DNA from 2 places in the Amycolatopsis sp. NBC_00348 genome. Region 1 is predicted to be linked to the other one. Evidence: riboswitches for the same ligand, from Rfam matches in the RefSeq annotation. Region 1 holds a riboswitch; the other holds the start of a gene.
The links. A riboswitch is a leader RNA that binds a small molecule or an ion and turns the genes downstream of it on or off. The one in region 1 is predicted to bind glycine.
Positions count from the first base shown of each region.

Region 2: another riboswitch for glycine. It lies ahead of gcvP (aminomethyl-transferring glycine dehydrogenase); the one in region 1 lies ahead of gcvP (aminomethyl-transferring glycine dehydrogenase).

Region 1 covers NZ_CP107994.1:2,663,083-2,673,236, reverse strand. Annotated here, with positions in the region: gene OHS58_RS12040 (nuclear transport factor 2 family protein) at 1-213, shown strand, start outside; gene OHS58_RS12035 (NAD-dependent epimerase/dehydratase family protein) at 265-1,419, opposite strand; gene OHS58_RS12030 (GtrA family protein) at 1,599-2,099, shown strand; gene OHS58_RS12025 (glycosyltransferase family 2 protein) at 2,316-4,505, opposite strand; gene OHS58_RS12020 (NAD-dependent epimerase/dehydratase family protein) at 4,514-5,461, opposite strand; gene gcvP (aminomethyl-transferring glycine dehydrogenase) at 5,509-8,385, opposite strand; glycine riboswitch at 8,565-8,664, opposite strand; gene OHS58_RS12010 (MerR family transcriptional regulator) at 8,707-9,285, opposite strand; gene OHS58_RS12005 (TetR/AcrR family transcriptional regulator) at 9,564-10,154, shown strand, end outside; gene trxA (thioredoxin) at 10,148-10,154, opposite strand, start outside.
Region 2 covers NZ_CP107994.1:10,352,367-10,362,520, reverse strand. Annotated here, with positions in the region: gene lipA (lipoyl synthase) at 1-567, opposite strand, end outside; gene glyA (serine hydroxymethyltransferase) at 564-1,838, opposite strand; gene gcvH (glycine cleavage system protein GcvH) at 1,838-2,215, opposite strand; gene gcvT (glycine cleavage system aminomethyltransferase GcvT) at 2,230-3,330, opposite strand; gene gcvP (aminomethyl-transferring glycine dehydrogenase) at 3,390-6,221, opposite strand; glycine riboswitch at 6,362-6,455, opposite strand; gene OHS58_RS46900 (helix-turn-helix domain-containing protein) at 6,577-7,878, opposite strand; gene OHS58_RS46895 (hypothetical protein) at 7,951-8,181, shown strand; gene OHS58_RS46890 (3-oxoacyl-ACP reductase) at 8,178-8,945, opposite strand; gene OHS58_RS46885 (aldehyde dehydrogenase family protein) at 8,945-10,154, opposite strand, start outside.

The DNA.
Region 1 (10,154 bases):
ATCGACCGGTTCGTGGCCGGGGCGCAGGCGCAGTTCGGCGGGCTCACCTTCAGCCTGCCCGCCGAGCCCGACGCCCACCACGACCTCGCGCGGTTCCAGTGGTACCTCGGGACCCCCGGCGCCGAGCCGGTCGCGATCGGGTTCGACGTCGTGGAACTCGAAGACGGCAAGATCGCCGGCGTCCACGGCTTCCTCGACAAGATGCCCGGCTGAACGCGCGCAAAGGGCGGGCTCCCCCGCGAGGAGGAGCCCGCCCGGCACGGCTCAGCTCTTGAGCGCGCCCCGCCAGCGGACGGTCGGGCGCAGCTTGTCCATGTTCACGCGGTGCTTGTTCGCCCCGACGATATCGAACATCGACTCGATGAGCGTGTCCGACAGCAGGTGCGGCTCCAGGCCGAGGCCGACCAGCCCGGTGTGCTTCACGTTGTAGTAGTGCTCCGGGGCCTCGGTCCGCGGGTTCTCCAGCTGCTCGATCTGCACCGGGCCGGGGAAGCGCTCGGCGACGAGGTCGGCGATGGCGGCGACCGACATGCTCTCGGTCATCTGGTTGAAGACGCGGAACTCGCCCGCCTCGGCCGGGTTCTCCACGGCGAGGCGGATGCACTCCACCGTGTCGCGGATGTCGATCAGGCCGCGGGTCTGGGCGCCCTTGCCGTACACCGTCAGCGGCTGCCCCAGCACCGCCTGGATGACGAACCGGTTGAGCACCGTGCCGAACACCGCGTCGTAGTCGAAGCGGGTGGCCAGGCGCGGGTCCAGCGCGGTCTGCGGGGTCCGCTGGCCGTACACGACGCCCTGGTTGAGGTCCGTGGCCCGCAGCCCCCAGGCGCGGCACGTGAACTCGATGTTGTGCGAGTCGTGGACCTTCGTCAGGTGGTAGAACGAACCGGGCCGTTTCGGGAACAGCACGCGGTCCTTGCGGCCGTTGTGCTCGAGGTCGAGCCAGCCTTCTTCGATGTCGACGTTCGGCGTGCCGTATTCACCCATCGTGCCCAGTTTGACCAAGTGGATCGACGGGTTGATTTCGGCGATCGCGTACAGCAGGTTCAGGTTGCCGACCACATTGTTGTGCTGCGTGTACACCGCGTGTTCGCGGTCGATCATCGAATAGGGCGCGGACCGCTGCTCGGCGTAGTGGACGACGGCGTCGGGCGCGAAGTCGCGGACGGCGTCGAAGAGGAAGTCCGCGTCGAGCAGGTCACCTTCGTAGCTGGTGATGCGCCGTCCGGACACCTCCTCCCACGCGGCGATCCGGTCCGGGAGCGTGTCGATCGGGACCAGGCTTTCGACACCGAGCTCGACGTCATAGCCACGGCGGGCCATATTGTCGAGAACGGCCACCTCGTGGCCTTTGTCCGATAAGTGCAACGCGGTGGGCCAGCCCAGATAACCGTCACCGCCGAGAACCAGCACTCGCATTGTGCCGCCTTTCCTGCTCGTTTACGCGGCAAGCATGCTGATTCCACTCAGTAGCAGAGGCTTGCAAGAACCCGACGCTATCGATCACGTGCTGATGAGCACCTGGCAATGAGCTGTGAATCTCCTATGCATAGGGGGGTCGGACGGCGGCGCGCGCGACCCGCGGGGAGGATGGGGGCATGACGACCGTAACCGGCGATGTGCGCCAGCGCACAGCGGAGACACCGACGCGACGCCGGGGCTGGGCCCGGCTGGGCCGCGCCGCGGTGACGTCGGTCGCCGCCACGGTCCTCAGCCAGGTCGTCCTGCTCGCCGTGCTCGCTACTGGCGGCGTCCCGGTGCTGGCCAGCACGCTCGCCTGGGCCGCCGGCGCGGTGCTGAACTTCGTCGTCACCCGCCGCTGGGTGTGGGGCCGCACCGGCCGCCCCCGCGTGCGCCGCGAGCTGCTCCCCTACCTCGGCGTGATCGGCCTGGGCGGCCTCGCCTCGGTCGGCCTGACGACCCTGGCCGGCTCGCTGCTGACCCCGCTGAACCTGCCGCACGTGTGGTGGGTCGTGCTGGTCGACGGCGCGTACGTCGCCAGCTACGCGCTGGTGTTCGTCGTGAAGTTCACGCTGCTCGACCGCCTCGTGTTCGGCCGCGGCGCAGGACTTAGCCCCGCCACCACGTCCTCGTCGTAACTGGCGGGTCGGTCCGGTCCCCGGCACCAACCCCGTGTCGTCCCACTGATCACGCGTGTCGACCCTGCGATCACGCGCGTCGTCCATCGGAGTAAGCGTGCCGTCCGGCCGGCACCGTGATCAGAACGCCGACACTCGTGATCAGAGAGTCGACACGCGTGATCGAAGGGACGACACGCTGGGCTGAACACCGTTCGACCGTGCCGTGACCAGTGGCTACGCGCTCGTGTTCACCCTGCTCGACCGGCCCGTCTTCCGGCCGCGGCGCAGGACGTAGCCCCGCCACCACGTCCCCGTCATGACCCTCGCGTAGTTGGCGCCGTAGACGACGCTGCCGCCCTTCTTGCTCTTGCCCGCCTTGCGCAGCCGCATGCTCATCGGCAGCTCCACGACCCGTGAGCCGCGCGCGGTGACGCCCAGCAGGAGTTCCGACGACTGGTACTGCGGCTCGTTCAGCGGGACCGAACAGGCCAGGTCGGCGCGCATCGCCCGGAAGCCGAACGACGTGTCCGTGATCCGCCGCCGGGTCAGCACCGACGCCAGCACCGCGAACACCCGGACGCCGAGCCAGCGGACGCGGCTGTCCGCCTCCTCGTGGCCCAGGCGGCGGGAGCCGGTGACGAAGTCCGCCGTGCCGTCGACGACCGGGCCGACCAGGGCTTCGAGCTCGCTGTTGTCGTACTGGCCGTCCGCGTCGGTGGTCACGATGTACTCGGCGCCGGAAGCCGCCGCGAGGTGGTAGCCGAGGCGCAGCGCGGCACCCTGACCGCGGTTGCGCGGTGCGACGCAGACGTACGCGCCGTGGTCCTCGGCGATGGCGGCTGTGTCGTCCGTGCCGCCGTCGACGACGACGAGCACGTCCACCGGCCGGCCCAGGCACTCGTCCGGCATCTTCTCCAGCACCCCGCCGATGCCGCCCGCCTCGTTGTAGGCGGCGATGACCACGACCAGCGACGACAGCCGCAGGTCGGGGTGGCGGCCGCGGAAGTCGTCGAGCGCACCCGTGTCGACGTCGTCGGGGAAAGCGGCCAGGCGCTTGCGGCTCGCCGAGGTCAACGCCGTGAAGCCGAGCGCGCCCGCGACGGGCAGCAGCACGAGCGCCGGGATCTGGTAGCGCCACGAGAACTGGAACACGGCCGAGGCGAACAGCAGGACCAGCCCGCTCGTCGACGCCAGCAGCGCGCCCGCCCGCGCCGCGTCCACCGGCCGTTTCCGCCGGACGACCGTCAGCAGCCCGAGGAGCGCGCCGATGCCGAGCACCGCGCCCGGGACGTAGCCGCCGTTGAGCTGGTAGTCGCGCAGGAAGGCGGCCAGTGGCTCGTCGACGCTCGCGACGACGCCGTCGTTCTGCTGCGTGACCAGGTCGATCAGGGACTGGTCGGCCCACTGCGGATACGTGAGCTGGAACTGCCAGCGGTCCAGCGGGACGTCGGTCGGGTCCTGCTCGCGGGCCCAGGCGAAGCTCTTGGCGAAGTCGTCCAGCACCGCGCCCGCGACGTCGCCGGGCTGGGCCTTGAGCACCTCGATCGCGAACTGGTGCGCGAGCGCCGCCTTGTCCGCGCCGGGCGGCAGCGGGCCGGGCCAGTTCGGGTCGAGGTCGGCGTGCGTGTAGTTGTCCACGAGCCGCGTCTCGCGCGGTTCGGCCGGGCAGAACACCTGCAGTTCGGGCGCCAGGTGCAGGTTCGCGCAGTCGGCGACGGCGGCGGCGCGGCCGTAGAGCATGTTCCCCGACGGCCCGGTCAGGCCCCACTTGCCGGTCTCGGCGTGCACCCGCGCGGAGTACGGCAGGATGACGACGAGGATGCCCAGCAGGCCCACGCCCGCGCGGCGCCAGCCCGCCCAGTGCCGCCACGCGCCCCCGGCGGCGACCAGGTAGACCAGCAGCGGCAGGGCCAGCGAGATCCCGATCAGCCGCACCAGCACGGCGAACCCGACGAGCAGGCCCGCGATCCCGGCGCGCTGCCAGCCGGGGGCGCCGCGGCCGAGCAGCACCCACAGCAGCCCGAGCAGCACCGCCTCGAAGACGACCTCGGACATGATGTTCTGCTCGATCTGCAGCTGGTAGGCGTCGAGCAGCACCGGGACCGCGGCGAGCGCGGCGACCCACGGGCGGCCGCCGAGGCGCAGCACAAGCGCGTAGACGCCGATCGCGATCAGCAGGCCGCCGATGTGCTGCACCGCCGCGACCCACGCCAGGCCGCCGACCGCCAGCAGCGGCCGCAGCACCAGGTCGTAGCCGATCGGGTCGAGCTGGTCGGCGCGCAGCGCGTGCAGGTTGTCGACGTAGCGGAACGAGTCGATGTAGAGCAGGGCCGGCCGGTAGGCGAGCCAGGTGAGCACCCGCAGGGCGATCGCGGGGAGCAGCAGCAGGAGCAGGAGCCAGTGGCGGCGGAGGAAACCGGACACGCCCGCGGTCACTCCGTCGCGTTCGGACGCTCGAGACCGGAGAAGTACTTCCACGCCGTGGCGAGCCCGTCGGTCAGCGACGTCGACGGCCGGTAGCCGATGGTCTCCGCGCTCCCCGAGACGTCGACGACCACCGCGGGCATCTCCCCCGCCGGCGCCTCGACGTGCTCCACCGGCAGCTCGGCGCCGGTCACCTCGCGCACGGCTTCGACCATCTCCAGCACCGAAACCGACTTCCCAGCACCGACGATCGCGGTGCCGGAGTAGCCGCTGCCGACGGCGAGGGTGATGGCGTTGACGACGTCGTCGACGTGCACGAGGTCGCGCCGCTGCTGCCCGTCGCCGTAGACGCGGACGCCGGTGCCGGTCAGCGCCGCGCGCATCATCCGCGGCACGAAACTGTCCTTGTGGGACATTCCCGGGCCGTAGACGTTGGTGAACCGCAAGGCACACGTCGTCATCCCGTACGCGCCCGCGTAGCCGGACAGCAGCATTTCGCACGCCGCCTTGGTGGCGCCGTAGGGCGTCAACGGCCGCGGCGGCAGGTCCGGCGTGATGGTCGCGCCGCCGACGTTGCCGATCACGGCGTTCGTCGACGCGAGCACGAAGCCCGGCACTTCGAGGCGCCGGGCCAGTTCCAGCAGTTCCTGCGTCACGAGGACGTTGTCGGCGAAGGTCTGCTCCGGCAGTTCGACCGAGCGCAGCACGGAAGTCAGCGCGGCGAGGTGCACGATGGCCGCCGTTTCCGACGTCACGGCCTCTTCGCGGACGGCGGCGTCGAGCAGCTCGCCGGTCACCACGCTGACGCCGTCCAGCTCGTCGGGGAACGGGACCCGGTCGACGACGGTCACCGGGACGCCCCGCTCGCGGAAGGCGCGCACGACGGCGCGGCCGATGAAGCCGCTGCCCCCGGTCACGACCACGGACGTCCGATCCGGACCACTGCCACTCGCCATGGCGCCAACCTACCTCCCGCTCCTGTGAGGCCGGCGCAAGCCCGGACCTAGGCGAACGCCTCCGGCGGCGGGCACGAGCAGACCAGGTTCCGGTCGCCTGCCGCGCCGTCGATGCGGCGGACCGGCGGCCAGATCTTCGCGCCGCCCGGCCCGGCCGGGAACACCGCCGTCTCACGGCTGTAGGGGCGATCCCACTCGCCCGTGACGCAGCGCGCGGTGTGCGGCGCGTGCCGCAGCGGCGAGTCCGCCAGGGCCCACTCCCCCGCCGCGACGCGGTCGATCTCGCCGCGGATCGCGATCATCGCCGCGCAGAAGCGGTCCAGCTCGGCCAGGTTCTCGCTCTCGGTCGGCTCCACCATGAGCGTGCCCGGGACGGGGAACGACATCGTCGGCGCGTGCAGCCCGTAGTCCGCCAGCCGCTTGGCGACGTCGTCGACCGTGACGCCGGTGGCCTTCGTCAGCGGCCGCAGGTCGAGGACGCACTCGTGGGCGACAAGGCCTTCGTGGCCGGCATAGAGCACCGGGTAGTGCTCACCGAGCCGCCGCGCGACGTAGTTCGCGTTCGCCACGGCCACCAGCGTCGCCCGGCGCAGTCCGTCGGCGCCCATCATCCGGACGTAGGCCCACGAGATCGGCAGGATCGACGCGCTGCCCCACGGCGCCGCGCTGACCGGGCCGACGCCGGTCGCCGGGCCGGCCGCGGGCTGCAGCGGGTGGTTCGGCAGGAACGGCGCGAGGTGCGCGCGGACGCCGATCGGGCCGACCCCCGGCCCGCCACCGCCGTGCGGGACGCAGAACGTCTTGTGCAGGTTGAGGTGCGAGACGTCGGCGCCGAACCGGCCGTACTGCGCCACGCCGATGAGCGCGTTGAGGTTGGCGCCGTCGACGTACACCTGGCCGCCCGCGTCGTGCACGAGCGCGCAGACCTCGCCGACAGTGTCCTCGTAGACCCCGTGCGTCGACGGGTAAGTGATCATGATCGCCGCGAGATCGGCGCGGTGCTCGTCCACTGTGGACTTCAAGTGCGCGAGGTCGATGTCGCCGCTGTCGTCGCACCGGATGACGACCACGCGCATGCCCGCCATCACGGCACTGGCGGCGTTGGTGCCGTGCGCGCTGGCCGGGATCAGGCAGACGTCGCGCTCGCCCTCGCCGCGCGAGCGGTGGTGGGCGCGGATGGCCAGCAGCCCGGCGAACTCGCCCTGGCTGCCGGCGTTGGGCTGCAGGGAAACCGCGTCGTAGCCGGTGATCCGGGCCAGCCAGGCTTCGAGGTCCGCGATGACCGTCAGCAGGCCGGCCGCGTCCTCGGCCGGGGCGAACGGGTGCAGCCCGGCGAACTCCGGCCAGGTGACGGGCTCCATCTCCGCCGCGGCGTTGAGCTTCATCGTGCAGGAGCCGAGCGGGATCATGCTGCGGTCGAGCGCGACGTCCTTGTCCGACAGCTCCCGCAGGTAGCGCAGCAACGCGGTTTCGGAGCGGTGGGCGTGGAACACCGGGTGGGTGAGGAAGCCGCTCGTGCGCCGCAGCGGCGCCGGGAGCGCGTCCGCCGTGTCCTCGTCCAGGCCGTCCACATCGGACACCGAGACACCGAAGGCCTTCCACACCAGCGAAAGCCGTTCGCGGGCGGTCGTCTCGTCGCAGGCGACGCCGACGTGGTCGTCGTCGATCCGCCGCAGGTTCACGCCGAGGTCGCGGGCCGCCGCGACGACCGCCGCCGCGCGACCCGGTACCGCCGCGGTGACGGTGTCGAAGAACTCGCCGTGCACGACCTCGACGCCGCCCTCGCAGAGGCCGGCCGCGAGCACGGTCGCCATCCGGTGGGCGCGCAGCGCGATCGCGCGCAGGCCGTCGGGGCCGTGGTGGACCGCGTACATCGAGGCCATCACGGCGAGCAGGACCTGCGCGGTGCAGATGTTCGACGTCGCCTTCTCGCGGCGGATGTGCTGTTCCCGGGTCTGCAGTGCCAACCGGTACGCCGGGGCGCCGTCTTCGTCCTTCGAGACGCCGACCAGCCGGCCGGGCAACTGCCGCTCCAAGCCTTGACGCACCGCCAGGTAAGCCGCGTGTGGGCCGCCGAAGCCCATCGGGACGCCGAACCGCTGGGTCGAGCCGATCGCGACGTCGGCGCCGAGCTCACCGGGCGGCCGCAGCAGCGTCAGGGACAGCGGGTCCGCGGCGACGATCACCGCCGCGCCGTGCTTCTTCGCGTCGGCGATGGTGAAGTCGAACTCGCGGACCGCGCCGGACGCGCCCGGGCAGGACAGCAGGACGCCGAAGAAGTCGCCGCCGAGGCCGAGCCCGGTCAGCCCCTGGGACAGGTCTTCGACGACCAGCTCGATGCCCAGCGGCTCGGCGCGGGTCCGGAGCACGGCGAGGGTCTGGGGCAGGGTGTCTTCGTCGACGACGAACCGGTTGGACGCCGACTTGCCGGCGCGGCGCACGAGCGTCATCGCCTCGGCGGCCGCGGTGGCCTCGTCGAGCAGGGACGCGTTCGCGACGGGCAGGCCGGTCAGGTCGGCGACCATGGTCTGGAAGTTGAGGAGCGCTTCGAGCCGTCCCTGCGAGATTTCCGGCTGGTAGGGCGTGTACGCGGTGTACCAGGCCGGGTTCTCGAGGACGTTGCGGCGGATCACCGGCGGGGTCACGGTGTCGTGGTAGCCGAGGCCGATCATCTGGGCCATCGGCCGGTTCCGCGCGGCCAGCGCCCGCAGTTCGGCGAGCGCCTGGGCTTCGGTGGCGGGCGGCGGCAGGTCGAGGGGCGCGGCGGACGCGCGCAGCGACCCGGGCACGGCCCGCTCGGCGAGCTCGTCGAGCGAGGCGACGCCGATGACGTCGAGGATCGTGCGGAGTTCCGCCGGCCCGGGCCCGATGTGCCGGTCGGCGAAGGGAAAGCCCTGTTCCAGGGAGGCGAGTGACGGCTGCACGATGGCCTCCCGAGGACGGCGGACCTGGACAGCATCCGCGAAAACGCTGTCGAGGAACCCTCCCCACTCTGTCCGTACCCATTTCTGGGCGCCTGAGAGTTTCGCCCGAGGTTGAGCCGGGCTTGCACCTTCGGCGGGGCCATCAGGTTGTGTCCTGACGACCCGCTTTCCAGAGGCGTCTAGACCGCGCGGTCCAGGGTGCCTGAGAGGTTCCGGGGAGGACTTGCTCCTTCGGCGCCGGACTCGAGGTTGTGGTCCGGACTCTCCCGCGCGGTTTCGTCGACTGCGTGGATCACTTTACTCCCGCCGCCGCGGAGATGATCACCCGGTACGGCGGGCGTTGCGGCGCTGGGTCAGCTCGTCCGGCTCGTGCGCTTCGACGATGCCGCCGTCGGCGCGTTCGGCCGGGAACTCGTGGATGGTGCCGCTGATTTCCTGCATCGCGCCGCTGACCGCGATGCCGAACACGCCCTGGCCGCCCTGGAGCAGATCGACGATCTCCTCCGGCGAGGTGCATTCGTAGACCGTGGTGCCGTCGGAGAACAGCGTGACCTTGGCGAGGTCACGGACCCCGCGGACGGACAGGTGGTCGACCGCGACCCGGATGTTCTGCAGCGAGACCCCGGTGTCCAGCAGCCGCTTGACCACCTTCAGGACCAGGATGTCCTTGAACGAGTACAGCCGCTGGGAGCCGGAGCCGTGCGCGGTGCGGATGCTGGGCGCGATCAGTTTCGTGCGAGCCCAGTAGTCGAGCTGACGGTAGGTGATCCCGGCGATCTGGCACGCGGCCGGACCCCGGTAGCCGACGAGCTCGTCGGGCAGCGAGTCATCGGGGAACAGTTCACCCTGCTCGCCAGCCGCGAACCGAACAGGCTGCTTCTCGGAACCAGCCTCGACCACGCAAGCCTCCCCTCGCCCGACCAGGCGGCCGGCGAATGACAGCCGGACAGGACCCAGAGCGGGACCCACCGGAGATCAACCGCCACGATCCGGCCCCAGACCGTGAATCACATCGTGGCGATTTACCTCCTCCGACGGTAAGCGCCCAGGCAAGGCCGGTCAACGCGACGCGCGGCAAGCCTCAACGGTCGGATGAGCGTTTGAGCCGTTCGCCGTACCCGGGAGGCAGTGGTTCAAACCTCCTGGACACTTTTACTCAGCCGTGTTAATTTTTACTCATGCAAGTAAAGACCGAACTCATGGCCGAGATGGGCCTCAGCGTGACCGAGGCCGCCCGCCGCGCGCAGATCCTCGGCGCGACGATCGGCGTCATCAACGACCTCGGCTACCGCAAGGCCACGTTCGCCAAGATCCGCGAACGCGCCGGGCTGAGCAGTACCCGGATGATCTCCTACCACTTCACCAACAAGGCCGGGCTGATGCAGGCGGTGCTCAGCACGGTCGTCGAGACGAAGAACGAGTTCCTCAAGGAGCGCACCGGCGGCGACCTGGACCCGGCCGACCGCGCCGGCTACCTGCGGGCGCACATCGAGACGTCGATCGCGTTCCTGCGGGCGTACCCGGACTGCGTGCGGGTGCTGACGGAGATGGCCGCCAACACCGACGACGCCGAAGGCTGGGTGATGACGAAGGTCCTGGTCGACGACCTGCGGGTGCACGGCCTGGCCCGTCAGCTCAAGCAGGGCCAGGCCGAGGGCACGTTCGGCGCGTTCACGCCCGAGGTGATGGCGATGTCGATCGCCCAGGCGATCGACGGCGTGGCGGCGGCCTACGCGGCCGACCCCGCGCTGGACCTGGAGCTCTACGGC
Region 2 (10,154 bases), 3.0 Mb from region 1:
CTTGAAGATCCGCGGCACCGTCTCCACGTTGTGCGCCAACACCTCCGGACGCGACCCGAACACCTCGGCCAGCTGTGCCGGGTCCGCGTTGAAGTCCGGGATCAGCAACTCGACGCCAGTACCCGGGTTCAGCGAGTGGATCTGACGGACGGTCTCGGCGTACAGCCAGGCCCCACCATCCGCAAGGTCGTCACGAGCCACGCCGGTGATCGTCGAGTACCGCAGCCCCATGGCCTGGACGGACTCCGCGACCTTCCGCGGCTCCGTCCGGTCCAGCTCGGCCGGTTTACCCGTGTCGATCTGACAGAAATCACACCGGCGCGTGCACTGGTCACCACCGATGAGGAACGTCGCCTCCCGGTCCTCCCAGCACTCGTAGATGTTGGGGCACCCGGCCTCTTCACACACCGTGTGCAGGCCTTCGCGGCGCACCAAGCCCTTCAGTTCGGTGAACTCCGGGCCCATCCGCACCCGCGTCTTGATCCACGGCGGCTTCTTCTCGATCGGCGTTTCGCTGTTGCGGATTTCCAGGCGCAGCAGCTTCCGGCCCTCGGGCAGAGCGCTCACCGGGACAGGTCCGCGTACAGCGGGTGCTTCTTGGCCAGGGTCTCGACGCGGTCGCGCAGCTTCGCGCGGAGGGCGTCGTCGAAGTCGGGCTTGAGGGCCTCGGCGATGACGTCGGCGACCTCGGTGAAGTCCTCGGCCTGGAAGCCGCGGGTGGCCAGCGCCGGGGTGCCGATCCGCAGGCCGGAGGTGATCATCGGCGGGCGCGGGTCGAACGGGACGGCGTTGCGGTTGACCGTGATGCCGACCTCGTGCAGCCGGTCCTCGGCCTGCTGACCATCCAGAGTGGACTGGACGAGGTCGACGAGCACCAGGTGGACGTCGGTGCCGCCGGTCAGCACACGCACGCCGGCCGAAGCGCAGTCCTCCTGCGACAGCCGCGACGCCAGGATGCGGGAGCCGTCCAGGGTGCGCTGCTGGCGCTCCTTGAACTCCTCGCTCGCGGCGATCTTCAGCGCGACGGCCTTGGCCGCGATGACGTGTTCGAGCGGCCCGCCCTGCTGGCCGGGGAACACCGCCGAGTTGATCTTCTTCGCCAGCTCCTGGCGGCACAGGATCAAGCCGCCGCGCGGGCCGCCGAGGGTCTTGTGCGTGGTCGTGGTGACGATGTCGGCGTGCGGCACCGGCGACGGGTGCAGGCCGGTCGCGACCAGCCCGGCGAAGTGCGCCATGTCCACCATCAGCTTGGCTTCCACCAGGTCCGCGATGCGGCGGAACTCGGCGAAGTCGAGCTGACGCGGGTACGCCGACCAGCCGGCGATGATCAGCTTCGGCTTGTGCTCGACGGCGAGACGCTCGATCTCGGCCAGGTCGACGATGCCGGTCTCTTTGTCGACGTGGTAGGCGACGACGTTGTAGAGCTTGCCCGAGAAGTTGATCTTCATCCCGTGCGTCAGGTGGCCGCCGTGCGCCAGGTCGAGGCCGAGGATGGTGTCGCCGGGCTTGAGCACGGCGAACATCGCGGCGGCGTTGGCCTGCGCGCCCGAGTGCGGCTGCACGTTGGCGTGCTCGGCGCCGAACAGCGCCTTCGCGCGGTCGATCGCGAGCTGCTCGACGACGTCGACGTGCTCGCAGCCGCCGTAGTAGCGGCGGCCGGGGTAGCCCTCGGCGTACTTGTTGGTCAGCACCGAGCCCTGCGCCTCGAGCACGCCCACCGGGGCGAAGTTCTCGGAGGCGATCATCTCCAGGGTCGACTGCTGGCGGGTGAGCTCGTCGGCGACGGCCGCCGCGACCTCGGGGTCGACGTCGGCGAGGTGGGCGTCGAAGGTCGTCATCAGCTCTCCTGGGTGAGTGCGGCGTAGGCGGCGGCGTCGAGCAGCTCGGGGACGTCACCGGAGAGACGCACCTTGAGCAGCCACCCTTCGGCGTACGGGTCCGAGTTGATCACCTCGGGGGTGTCCGACGTGGTGCCGTTGACCTCGACGACCTCGCCGGAGACCGGCGCGTACAGCTCGCTGACGGACTTGGTCGACTCGACCTCGCCGAACACCTCGCCCGAGGTGATCGTGGCGCCGACGTCGGGCAGCTGGACGAACACGATGTCACCGAGCGACTCGGCGGCGAAGGCGGTGATGCCCACGGTGGCGACGTCACCTTCGACGTTCAGCCACTCGTGTTCCTTGGTGTACTTCAGGTTCTCGGGGATGCTCACGGTGCAAGAGTCCTTTACGCGCGGGAGTAGAAGGGCAGGGCGACGACCTCGACGGGCTCGATCCTGCCCCGGATGTCGACGGAAAGTTCGGTGCCGGGCTCGGTGTACGCCCGATCGACGTACGCCATGGCGATCGGGTGACCCAGCGTGGGCGACAGCGCCCCGCTGGTGACCTCGCCGATCACAGTGCTGTCCACGCCATCGGCCAGCAGCTTGTAGCCGTGACGCGGAGCGCGGCGCCCCTGGCCCTTGAGCCCGACGCGCACGCGCGGGACGTCGGCCTTGGACCGCTCTTCCAGGGCCGCGCGGCCGACGAAGTCGCCCGGCTTCTCGAACTTGACAACGCGCCCGAGCCCCGCTTCGAATGGGCTCTGGCCGAGGGTGAGTTCGTTGCCGTACAACGGCATCCCGGCTTCGAGGCGCAGCGTGTCGCGGCAGGCCAGCCCGGCCGGGACGAGCCCGTGACCCTCACCGGCCTCGGACAGGATGCGCCACACCGCCGGGGCCTCGTCGGCCGGGACGAACAGCTCGAAGCCGTCTTCGCCGGTGTAGCCGGTGCGGGCGAGCAGGACCTCGTGGCCCTTCACGACCGCCGGCACGCTGGCGTAGTACTTGAGCGCGTCGAGGTCGGCGTCGGTGACCGTACCGAGGATCTTGACGGCGTTCGGGCCCTGGACGGCGATCAGCGCGGTCGTCTCCGACTGGTCGTCGACGACCGCGTCGAAGCCCGCGACCCGCTCGGCGAGCGCGTCCGCGACGACCTTCGCGTTGCCCGCGTTGGCGACGACCAGGTAGTGCTCGTCGGCCAGCCGGTAGACGACCAGGTCGTCGAGCACGCCGCCGTCGGCGTCGCAGATCATCGTGTAGCGCGCCCGGCCCGGCTTGACCCCGGTGAGGTTGCCGACCAGCGCGAAGTCCAGGACGTCGGCGGCCTGCGGGCCGGTGACGTGGATTTCGGCCATGTGCGAGAGGTCGAACAGCCCGGCCGCCTCGCGGACGGCCTTGTGCTCGGCCAGCTCGCTGGCGTAGCGGACCGGCATGGACCAGCCGGCGAAGTCGGTGAACAGTGCACCGAGTCCCTTGTGGACTCCGTGCAGGGACGTTTCGCGAGACATGTTCGCCTTCCGTGGGTGGGGTCGTGAGTGCGTAACAGTGTTAGAACACTGTTACGCACTCACGACCCGTACTCGCTGAGGGGCGGGCAGGAGCAGACCAGGTTGCGGTCACCGCGGGCACCGTCGATGCGGCGGACCGGCGGCCAGTACTTGTTCTTGCGCGACACGCCCGCCGGGAACACGGCCAGCTCGCGGTCGTAGGCCTTGTCCCACTCGCCGACCAGCGTCTCGGCGGTGTGCGGCGCACCGCGCAGCGGCGACGACTCCGCCGTCCAGGTGCCCTTGGCGACCTCGTCGATCTCGCCGCGGATGGCGATCATCGCGGCGATGAACCGGTCGATCTCGCCCAGGTCCTCGGACTCGGTCGGCTCGACCATCAGCGTGCCGGCGACCGGGAACGACATCGTCGGCGCGTGGAAGCCGTAGTCGATGAGCCGCTTCGCGACGTCGTCGACCGTCACGCCGGTCTCCTTGGTGATCTGGCGCAGGTCAAGGATGCACTCGTGCGCGACCAGGCCGTCCTGGCCCGTGTAGAGCACCGGGTAGTGCGGGGCGAGGCGCGAGGCGACGTAGTTCGCGGCCAGCACGGCGACCTTCGTCGCGGCGGTCAGGCCGGGCGCGCCCATCATCCGGACGTAGGCCCAGGAGATCGGCAGGATCGACGCCGAGCCGTAGGGCGCGCCGCTGATCGGGCCGACGCCGGTCGCCGGGCCGGCCGCCTCCAGCAGCGGGTGGTTGGGCAGGAACGGCGCGAGGTGCGCGCGCACCGCGACCGGGCCGACGCCGGGGCCGCCACCGCCGTGCGGGATGCAGAAGGTCTTGTGCAGGTTCAGGTGCGAGACGTCGCCGCCGAACTCGCCCGGCTTGGCCAGGCCCAGCAGGGCGTTGAGGTTCGCGCCGTCGACGTACACCTGGCCGCCGCCGTCGTGCACGATCTTGGCCAGCTCGTCGATCGAGTGCTCGTACACGCCGTGCGTCGACGGGTAGGTCACCATGATCGCGGCGAGCGTGTCCCGGTGTGCGTCCACTTTGGACCGCAGGTCGGCCAGGTCGACGTTGCCCTCGTCGGTGCACTTGACGACGACCACGCGCATCCCGGCGAGCACCGCGGACGCGGCGTTGGTGCCGTGCGCCGACGACGGGATCAGGCAGACGTCGCGGGCGTCGTCGCCGTTCGAGCGGTGGTACGCGCGGATCGCGAGGAGCCCGGCGAGCTCGCCCTGGCTGCCCGCGTTCGGCTGCAGCGACACCTTGTCGTAGCCGGTGACCTCGGCCAGCCACTCGGCCAGCTGCGCGACGAGGACGTGGTAGCCCTCGGCGTCCTCGGCCGGCGCGAACGGGTGGATGCCGGCGAACTCGCGCCAGCTGATCGGCTCCATCTCGGTGGTGGCGTTGAGCTTCATCGTGCAGGAGCCGAGCGGGATCATGCCGCGGTCGAGCGCGTAGTCCTGGTCGGACAGCCGGCGCAGGTAGCGCAGCATCGCCGTCTCGGAGCGGTGGCTGCCGAAGACCTCGTGGCCCATGAAGCCGCTCTCGCGGGCCAGGCCGTTCGGCAGCGCGACGCCGTCCCGCGCGTCCTCTTCGACGCCGAAGGCCTTGAGGACCTTGGCGGTGATCGCGGGGGTGCTGACCTCGTCGAAGGCGACGCGGACGTGGTCGGCGTCGACGTGGCCGAGGTTGACCCCGGCCGCGCGGGCGGCGGCGTGGACGTCGGCCGCCTGGCCCGGGACGTGCGCGACGACGGTGTCGAAGAAGGACTCGTGCACGACCTCGACGCCGGTCTTGCGCAGCGCGTCGGCGAAGCCCGCGGCCAGGCCGTGGACGCGCTGGGCGATCCGCTTGAGGCCGTCCGGGCCGTGGTAGACCGCGTACATCGCGGCCAGCACGGCCGGGAGGACCTGCGCGGTGCAGATGTTGGACGTCGCCTTTTCGCGGCGGATGTGCTGCTCACGCGTCTGCAGCGCGAGGCGGTAGGCCGGGTTGCCGTCGGCGTCGACCGAGACGCCGACCAGGCGCCCGGGCAGCGAGCGCTCGAGCCCGGCGCGGACGGACATGAACCCGGCGTGCGGGCCGCCGTAGCCGAGCGGGACGCCGAAGCGCTGCGTCGACCCGGCGGCGACGTCGGCGCCGAACTCGCCGGGTGAGGTGATGAGCGTCAGCGAGAGGAGGTCGGCGGCGACGGTGAACAGCGCGCCCGCGGCCTTCGCCGACTCGGAGATCGCGTGGTAGAAACCGCGGCCGCGCAGCACGCCGGACGCGCCGGGGTACTGGACGACGACGCCGAAGAAGTCCTCGGGCAGCCCGGTGAGCAGGTCGCGGACCTCGACCTCGATGCCCAGCGCCTCGACGCGGGTCCGCACGACGGCGATGGTCTGCGGCAGGCACTCGGCGTCGAGCACGACCTTGTTCGACTTCGACTTGGACGCGCGGCGCATCAGCGTGACGGCCTCGGCGACGGCGGTCGACTCGTCGAGCAGGGACGCGTTCGCGGTGGCCAGCCCGGTCAGGTCGGCGACCATCGTCTGGAAGTTGAGCAACGCTTCGAGGCGGCCCTGCGAGATCTCCGGCTGGTACGGCGTGTAGGCCGTGTACCAGGCGGGGTTCTCGAGCACGTTGCGCCGGATCACGCCGGGGGTGACGGTGTCGGAGTAGCCGAGCCCGATCATCTGCGTCATCGGCCGGTTACGCGCGGCGAGCGCGCGCAGCTCCGCGGTGGCGTCCTCTTCGGACGCGGCGGGCGGCAGAACCAGGTCGCGAGTGACGCGGATCGCACTCGGCACAGCCGCTTCGAGCAGCGCGTCGAGGGATCCGTAGCCGCACTCGGCGAGCATCTTGGCGCGTTCGGCCTCGGAGGGGCCGATGTGGCGGGCGTCGAACTGCGTAGAGGTGATCGGGAGCTCCTCGGGCCGGGCACCGGACACAACGGTGCGCTGGGAACTCCCCCTCTGTCATGGCACCTGAGAGTTTCACCGTGTGAGACACGGCTTTCACCTTGGGTGAGGCGCGGGTGCGCCTGCTTTCCAGAGTGGCCTCGCACGAAGCGGTAGCAGGTACCTGAGAGATTCCGGGGAGTTTGCTCCTTCGGTGCCCCACTGACTTCGTGAGGGCTCTCCCGCCTCGGCTCGACGGCCCGATCTGCAGTTATGGCGGCTACCGTACCTGCCGGGTTCAACCCCCGTCTACTTCACCCGGCCAACACCACACCAGCCCTCGAGCCCGCCTCGACCGCCCCTGGCCCGAACGGGATCAGCGGCCGGTGACCCGCCGGGTGACCGCGCTAGCCAGCGCCGGTGGGCGGCGGACCCGGCCCGAGGGCAGCACCAGCCGTTTCAACGGCCCGCCCAGCGGGACCGGTGGTAGGCCCGCGCCCAGCAGGACGTGCTCCACCACCTGCTCCGCGAGCCACGCCACCGAGTCGTTCAGCCGATCCAGGGACGGCCGGTCGCCGTCGAAGACGTCCGTGTCGTCCAGGACCACCTCGAAGTACTCGCCCGGCAGCCGGGCGACCACCGCGTCGACGGCCGTCTCGATCGCGCGGGCGCCGTCCGCCGGGTCGGTGAACCCCGCCTCGAGCAGCGGCTCGCGGTAGATCCGGGCGGCGCGGGCGCGCATCCGCGGGCCGTAGCGGACCACGACCGGGAGCCGGCCGGTCAGGTCCGGCACCTCGAGGCCGTGCAGCAGCATGATCGGCGGCACCGCGTGCACCAGCCGCGGCGCCGGCTCGGCCAGCTCGCGCGCGGTGATCCGGAGCCGGCCGGCCATCGCGTCCGGCAGGCCGAAGTAGCGGAAGTCGACGTTGCCGAACCCGAGGCCGTCCGCGACCAGCGACGCGAGCAGCTCGCCGTAACCCCAGATCGGCGACAGCACCACGACCGGCGGCGCCGTCACGAACGGCGGCGACGGTGACGGCGGGCGGGACGCCTCCTGCTCGGGCACCTGGATCACCAGCCGCGGCGGGTCGTCCCAGTCGTGCGGCTCGGCGACCCGCCAGTACAGCCCGAGCGGCTGCCAGAGGCCGCCGAGGATCTCGTGTTCGATGATCCGGCGCGCTTCGGCGTCGGGGTGCGGGAAGTCGCGGGGCGGCACGATCCCGACGTAGTGGTGGTAGGTGACACGGATCTCGTCGCCGCGGGTCGCCGAGCGGATCCGCATCTCCCAGTCGATCGGCGACGCGGCGATCGCGTTCGCCACCTGCGTGCCGGGCGAGGAGTAGACGAGCGCCGTCGCCTGCCGCAGGAAGTCCCCGGCCCGCTCGATGCCTTCCCGCAGCGACTTCGCGGCCTGCGCGACGTGCACCGGCGTGGCCAGCGACTCGGGCAGCACACCGGCGACGCGGAGCAGCTCGGCCTCGCCGAGCCCGGTGACCTCGGCGAGCTGCGCCCAGTGGTCGAAGACGGTCACCTTCGGCGCGTGCCGGTGCTCGACCCAGCTGCGCAGGGTGGACGTCGGCACGCCGATCCGCCGCGCGGCCTCGTCGAAGGAGAGCCCCCGCGCCCGGATCCCGGCCCGGACCGCTTCCGCCCACTCGTCGGCGCGCCAGTGCGTCACCTCACAAAGCTAACGAAACCCGCTAGCTTTGCGCGGGGACAAACCGCCCGCACCGCGTCGACGCTGGTGAGCATGACCACCACCGTCCTCGCCCTGACCCTGATCGTCGGCGTGCTCACCTTCGCCGCCGGGGCGTTCCTCGCCGCCGAAACCGCGGTCCGCGTGCTTCGCCGCCGGGAAGCGCGAGTCGCCGCCGAGCGGAAGTCGCTCAACGCCGCGTGGAAGTACCTGCGGGAGGTGTACGGCCTCAAGAAGGCGTGGTTCCCCGGCGAGAAACCCGCCGGGAACCGCAAGCGCCGTTAGATCGGGGTGACGTACGCGCCGGAGATGCCGCCGTCCACCAGGAACTGCGACGCCGTGATGAAGCTGGCGTCGTCGCTGGCCAGGAACGCGACGGCAGCCGCGATCTCGTCGGGCTCGGCGAACCGGCCGACCGGGACGTGGACCAGGCGCCGCGCCGCGCGTTCCGGGTCCTTCGCGAACAGCTCCTTGAGCAGCGGCGTGTTCACCGGCCCCGGGCACAGCGCGTTGACGCGGATGTTCTCCCGCGCGAACTGCACGCCGAGCTCGCGGCTCATGGCGAGCACGCCACCCTTCGACGCGGTGTAGGAGATCTGCGACGTCGCCGCGCCCATCACCGCCACGAACGACGCCGTGTTGACGATCGAGCCCTTGCCCTGGCGCTGCATGTAGGGCAGGACCGCCTTGCAGCACAGGTAGACCGACGTCAGGTTGACGCGCTGGACCCGTTCCCAGGCCTCGATCCCGGTGGTCAGGATCGAGTCGTCCTCGGGCGGCGAGATGCCGGCGTTGTTGAACGCGACGTCGATCGAGCCGAACTGCTCGGCCGTGGTCCGGTAGAGGGCTTCCACCTGCTCGGCGTCGGTGACGTCGGCCTGCACGAACAGGCCGTCGACCTCGTCGGCGGCGGCTTTGCCGGATTCCGGCGTCAGGTCGGCGATGACGACCTTCGCGCCTTCGCTCGCCAGACGGCGGGCCGAGGCGAGGCCGATGCCGCTCGCGCCGCCCGTGATCACCGCGACGCGGCCTTCGAAACGCTGGACCATTACTCCTCCGTGCTGATGAAAACGTTCTTGGTCTCGGTGAACGCCGTCGGGGCGTCGGGGCCCAGCTCACGGCCGAGGCCGGACTGCTTGAAGCCGCCGAAGGGCGTCCAGTAGCGCACCGACGAGTGCGAGTTGACCGACAGGTTGCCGGCCTCGACGGCGCGCGCCACGCGGAACGCGCGGCCGGTGTCGCGGGTCCAGATCGAGCCGGACAGGCCGTACTCGGTGGTGTTGGCCTGGCGCACCGCGTCCGCTTCGTCGGTGAACGGCACGACGGCCACGACCGGGCCGAAGACCTCGTCGGCCGCGGCCGGGTGCCGCAGGTCCGGCGGGGTCAGGACAGTCGGCGGGAACCAGAAGCCAGGGCCGGCCGGCGCGGTGCCGCGGAACGCGACGGGCGCGTCGTCCGGCACGTAGGACGCGACCTTCTCCCGGTGCGCCGCGGAGATCAGCGGCCCCATCTCGGTCTTCTCCTCGGCGGGGTCACCGACGACGACGCCGTGGACGGCGGGTTCCAGCAGCTCCATGAACCGGTCGTAGACGCTGGCCTGCACCAGGATCAGCGAGCGGGCGCAGCAGTCCTGGCCGGCGTTGTCGAAGACGCCGTAGGGCGCGGTGGCCGCGGCTTTCTCCAGGTCGGCGTCGGCGAAGACGACGTTCGCGTTCTTGCCGCCCAGCTCCAGCGTCACGCGCTTCACCCGCGCCGCGCAGCCGGCCATGATCTGCTTGCCGACCTCGGTGGAGCCGGTGAAGACGACCTTGCGCACCGCCGGATGATCCACGAACCGTTGTCCGACAACGGATCCCTTGCCGGGCAGCACCTGGAAGACGTCTTCCGGGATGCCGGCCTCGCGCGCCAGCTCGCCGAGCCGGATCGCGGTGAGCGGGGTCAGTTCGGCGGGCTTGAGCACGACGGTGTTGCCGGCGGCGAGCGCGGGCGCGAACCCCCAGCCGGCGATCGGCATCGGGAAGTTCCACGGCACGATCACGCCGACGACGCCGAGCGGCTCGTGGAAGGTGACGTTGACCCCGCCCGGCACCGGGATCTGCTGCCCGATCAGGCGTTCCGGCGCGGCGGAGTAGTAGTTGAGCACGTCGCGGACGTTGCCCGCCTCCCAGCGCGCGTTGCCGATGGTGTGCCCGGAGTTCTCGACCTCCAGCCGCGCGAGGTGCTCGATGTCCGCCTCGACGGCGTCGGCGAAGCGGCGC